DNA from 2 places in the Massilia sp. genome. Region 1 is predicted to be linked to the other one. Evidence: predicted binding sites of a transcription regulator. Region 1 holds the regulator's gene; the other holds the start of a gene.
What was found. Region 1 encodes FliA, which starts transcription of late flagellar genes. Its sites were predicted from a motif close to CTAAAGTTTNNNNNNNNNNNGCCGNTA; they were not measured.
Positions count from the first base shown of each region.

Region 2: a site for FliA is predicted at 1,398-1,424, ahead of ACK4S9_RS20705 (flagellin). Genes of this name have one in related genera too.

Region 1 covers NZ_JBKBOV010000008.1:27,870-30,262, forward strand. Annotated here, with positions in the region: gene ACK4S9_RS06525 (flagellar motor protein) at 1-547, opposite strand, end outside; gene ACK4S9_RS06530 (RNA polymerase sigma factor FliA) at 529-1,266, opposite strand; gene ACK4S9_RS06535 (MinD/ParA family protein) at 1,290-2,096, opposite strand; gene flhF (flagellar biosynthesis protein FlhF) at 2,089-2,393, opposite strand, start outside.
Region 2 covers NZ_JBKBOV010000052.1:23,916-26,308, forward strand. Annotated here, with positions in the region: gene ACK4S9_RS20705 (flagellin) at 1-1,213, opposite strand, end outside; gene fliB (flagellin lysine-N-methylase) at 1,528-2,393, opposite strand, start outside.

The DNA of each region.
Region 1 (2,393 bases):
CCGCGATGCCCGAGCCCAGGCGCGACGGATCCGACAGGTTTTCCATCACGTGGATCAGGCCCAGCACCGCGCCCAGGATGCCGATGGTGGGCGCATAGCCGGCCGCCGACTCCCAGATGCGCGCCGCCTGGCGCTGCGAGAATTCGTAGGCGTTGATCTCGTTCTCGAGCAGGCTGCGCAGCTTGTCGGGCTGGATGCCGTCGACCACCAGGCGCAGGCCCTTCTGGACGAATTTATCCTTGGTGCCCATGTACTGCTCGAGCGAGAGCAGGCCGTCGCGCCGCGCCGACAGGCTCCACAGCGCGATCTCGCGCGAAAGCAGCTCACGCGTGGACTTGGGCGGCACGAAGACCCAGCGCAGCATGCGCAGGCCCAGCATGAAGCTGCGCCGCTCGCTCTGCAGCAGGGTGGCGCCGAAGGTGCCAATCACCACGATGGCAAAGGCGGACGGATGGATCAGCGAAGCGAACTTGCCGCCGTCCAGCGTATGGCCGATGAAGATGCCCGCAATCGCGAGCACCAGGCCGGCTACGCTGGCCCAGTCCACAATTGCTCCCGCAGCGTGGCACGTAGGCGCGACACGGCCTGGGTGTGCAGCTGCGACACCCGCGACTCGCTCACGCCCATGACGGCGCCGATCTCCTTCAGGTTGAGTTCTTCCTCGTAGTAGAGGCCCATCAGCATCTTCTCGCGCGGCGGCAGGTTGTCGATGGCGTCGATGACGGCCTGGCGGAAGCCCGTATCGAGCAGGCTGCGCAGCGGATCGCTGTCGTCCACCGCATAGCGGTCGAGGAAGCTGTCGCTGCCCCCGTCCTCGCCCTGGTCGTGGAAGTCTTCGTAGTACAGCAGCTGGTGGCCGCCGCCGTCGCCCAGCATCTCCTGGTAGTCGGCGAGCGACATCTTGAGCGACTTGGCGATCTCGGATTCGCTGGCCGGACGGCCCAGGCGCTGCTGCAGCGCCTCCATCGCGGCCTCGACCTTGCGCATGTTCTGGCGCGTGGAACGCGGCATCCAGTCGCTGTTGCGCAGTTCGTCGAGCATGGCGCCGCGGATGCGCAGCACCGCATAGGTCTCGAACTGGGCGCCGTGGTTGTCTTCGTAGCGGTTGATCGCGTCGAGCAGGCCCATCATGCCGGCCTGGACCAGGTCATCGACTTCCACCGAAGGCGGCAGCTTGGCCTTCATGTGGTGGGCAAGGCGCTTCACCAACGGCATGTGCTCCGTCAGCAAATGGTTCTTGTCCGCTTTCCCTTTGACCGTGTACATGCGTTCTGCTTTTCTCTTCTTCTCTAGGTACGTCCCATGCCCGGCATCGCGTGCAGCGCGAACTTGCCCGCCAGGCGCCGGAACGCGACCGAGGCCCCCGCCAGCGGGAAGGCATCGACCACCGCCCGGCCCAGGCGCGCGGCCCGGTGCAGGTACTCGTCGGCCGGCACCGAGCCCATCGAGCTCAGGCTGACCGCCAGGTAACGTGTTGCCGCAGCAGACATATTATCGTATACCACCTTGGCCTCGGCCTCCGTCGCGCCGGTCACCAGGATGCCGAAGGGACGGCGGCCCAGCTGCTGGGCCAGGCGCTTGATCAGCGCGTAGGCATTCGTGATCGAGGCGGCGGAGGTACCGACCTGCACCACGATCTCGGAACTGGCCATCAGCGGCAGCGGAAACTCGCCGCCTGGTCCCAGTTCGCCGTCGACCATCACGATGCCGGCCTGCGCCACCAGCACGTCGAAGGTCTTGGCCAGGCGGCGCGCATCGTCGTTTGCCGTCATTCCGGCGGGGCCTTTCAGCGTCACCACAGAAAATCCTTGCGGCACCTGGTGGATGACCTGGTTCAGGCCAACCTCCTGGCGCGCCACCGCCGCCAGGGTGGCGGCGCGGTTCAGGCCCAGGCGGCGCGCCACGCCGTAGTCGCGTTCGCAGGCGTCGACGATCAGCACGTCGTTGCCCAACTGGGCCAGCGAGGCGCCCAGGTTGACCAGCATGGCGCCCTTGTCGTCTTCAGGCGTGGCGGACAAGAACGTGACGATGCGCGGGCGCGGGCCCTGCAGCATCCGGCGCAGGCCTTCGGCTTGGTCGAAATCGAAACTAGCCAAGGTGCACCTCGCGCAGTGAACGGTCCTGGCCGGCCGCGGCCATCATCATCGGCAGGTCGGCGTCGCCGAACTGGGCGGAGGCGGCGCGGTTGTTACGGAAGGCGCGGTCGACCAGCATGGCGCGGTCGGCCAGGTGCAGGTCTTCCGGCACGCGCTGGCCGTTCGAGATGTAGTGCAGGTTGAGCTTCTGGCGGATCACGACGTCGAGCACGTTGCCGATCGAGGCGGCTTCGTCCAGCTTGGTCATGATGCAGCCGGCCAGGCTAGAACCCTGGTAGGCGCGCACCACTTCGTTCA
Region 2 (2,393 bases), on a different contig from region 1:
CCGACAGTGCCGCATCGGCGGTCTTGATGGCGGCCTGGGCGCCATCGAAGGTGCTGATGTCGAGGTTGGCCACCGACTTCAGGGCCGAGGCGCCGCCAAGGTTCATGGTGGTGGTTGCATCGGCCACCGAGAAGCTCTTGTCGGAGTTCAGGGTGATCTTGCCCATCGCGGTGGCGCCGGTTGCGCCGTTGGTGGCCACTGCGGTGCCGACGCTACCATCGGTGTCGTAGGTCGCGATCTCGGCATCGGTTGCAGCGTTGCCGGTGGTGGCATCCCTCAGCTTGATGTCGTTGCCGTCGGCGTGGCTCAGCTTGATGCCGCCGTTGGTGGCATCGTAGGACGCGGTGACGCCGGTCTTGGCCGATTGCGCGTTGAAGGCGCTGATGGCGCCGGCATGGCCGTTGGCGTCGTCGGTGCTGACCGAGAACGAGATCGTCACGGCACTGGCGTTGTCCGATGCCAGTTCCAGCGTGTACGATTTGCCGGCGACCAGCGCCAGGTTGGCGTCGGTCTTGGCGGTGGCGGTCACGCCGGTATCGCCGCTGACGTTGTTGATCTTGGCGACGGTGGCCTTGGCGGTGGCGTTGGCGTCGACGTCGACGCCTTTCGAGCCTTGCGAACCATTGATGGTCACGGTGCCGGCAACCACGCCGTTGGACGCGCCGGTGACAGCACCCTTGGCGGCGACGTCGGTGGTGTTGTTGCCGTAGGTCGAGGTGTTGAAGTTGGCGCCGCCCATCGAGATCAGTTGGCCTGCATTGGCGCCGACCTGGAAGTTGGCGGTGCCCATCGAACCGTCCAGCAGCTTCTGGCCGTTGAATTCGGTGGTGTTGGCGATACGGTTCAGTTCCGAGGTCAGCTGGGTGACTTCGGTCTGCAGGGCCTTGCGGTCGTTGGCCGAGTTCGACGAGTTCGACGACTGCACTGCCAGTTCACGGATACGCTGCAGGATGTCGCCCGAGCTCGACAGGGCGCCTTCCGCGGTCTGGGCCATCGACACGCCGTCGTTCGCGTTGCGGGTGGCCTGGGTCATGCCCTTGATCTGCGAATTCATGCGGTCCGAGATGGCCAGACCGGCAGCGTCGTCCTTGGCGCTGTTGATGCGCAGGCCCGACGACAGGCGCTGGATCGAGGTGTTCAGGGAAGCTTGCGAGGTCGACAGGTTACGCTGCGAGTTCAGGGATGCAACGTTGGTATTGATTACGGATGCCATGGTATTTCTCCAGACTGTATTTCGGGGTGGGCCACCTTGCCCTGTTCACTTTGGTGCGCCACGCTGTTCCGTGACGATCACACCGCTGTTGATGCAGGTAACGGAGCACCCCGTGTAATCTTTATGGTGGGAAACGAAAATATTTGGCCAAAAAAATCCTCAAGTTTTATGGCTGGCCGCGTCTAGACGACGCAGCGGGAGAAAACTTTAGGGCGAAAAAAATTAAATTTTTTAAAGATCAGTCCCTCAAGCCATCGCCTCCGGCCAAAAAAAACGCGGCCTGAGCCGCGTTTCGATGTCATTTGAACACCAGATTAATGGCGTAGGAAGCCATAGAGCTTGTCCAGGCTGTTCCAGCCGCTATTCTTGAGCGCATCGTTGACGCGCCGCGCAAAACCGGTGTTGTGGCGGAAGCGGCGATAGAAGACCTGTACCGTCTCGACCAGCGCATCGGCGTCCGGCAAGGGGCCTTCGCTCGCGCAACGGGCCGCCAGCATCATGCGCAGCAGGCCAAAGCGCGACACCAGTTCCAGGTAGCTGTCATAGGCACTGCCTCGGCCGAACGGGAACAGATGCGTGAACATTTCATTCAAGATGTAATGATCGAGCAGATGCGGAGCCGCCTCGAGCGCCAGCGGGAGGCGCCGCACGCCGGTGGCGTAGGCGGCAAGCACGTCTGCGACAGGCGCATTGCCGGTGTGCGGGTCCGCGCCCAGGTTGGCGGCGACACTTGCCAGCACGGCGCGCTCGTGTGCGGTGCCTGCCGGACCGGCCAGCCCGCCCCAGATGGTCGCAAATACCAGTGCCTGGGCTTCATGATCCGGCTGCAAGCCCTGCAGCGCGTCGAGCGCCGAGCCGCTTTCCAGCAGGGAGGTGAAGCTGTCGATGAGCCTTGCCGCCGCGGCGCTGTCGCGTTCAAGCGCCGTCAACCGCTCGCAGAACACCCCCAGCATGGCCAGGCGCTGCCACAGTTCCAGGCCCTGGGAACGCATGAGTTGCAGGCAGAAGATCCGCACGTCATGCATGAGCTGTTCGGGAAATCCCTCCCTGGGGCGCGCCACCACGAGGTCATCCGGGCGGACGGCTACCGTCGTTTCGGTAAATTCGAAGGCGTCCGGCGCGAGCAGGGCCAGGCGCGCTGCCTCGGGACAGGATAATTGCAGGGCCTGCTGCATCTGTC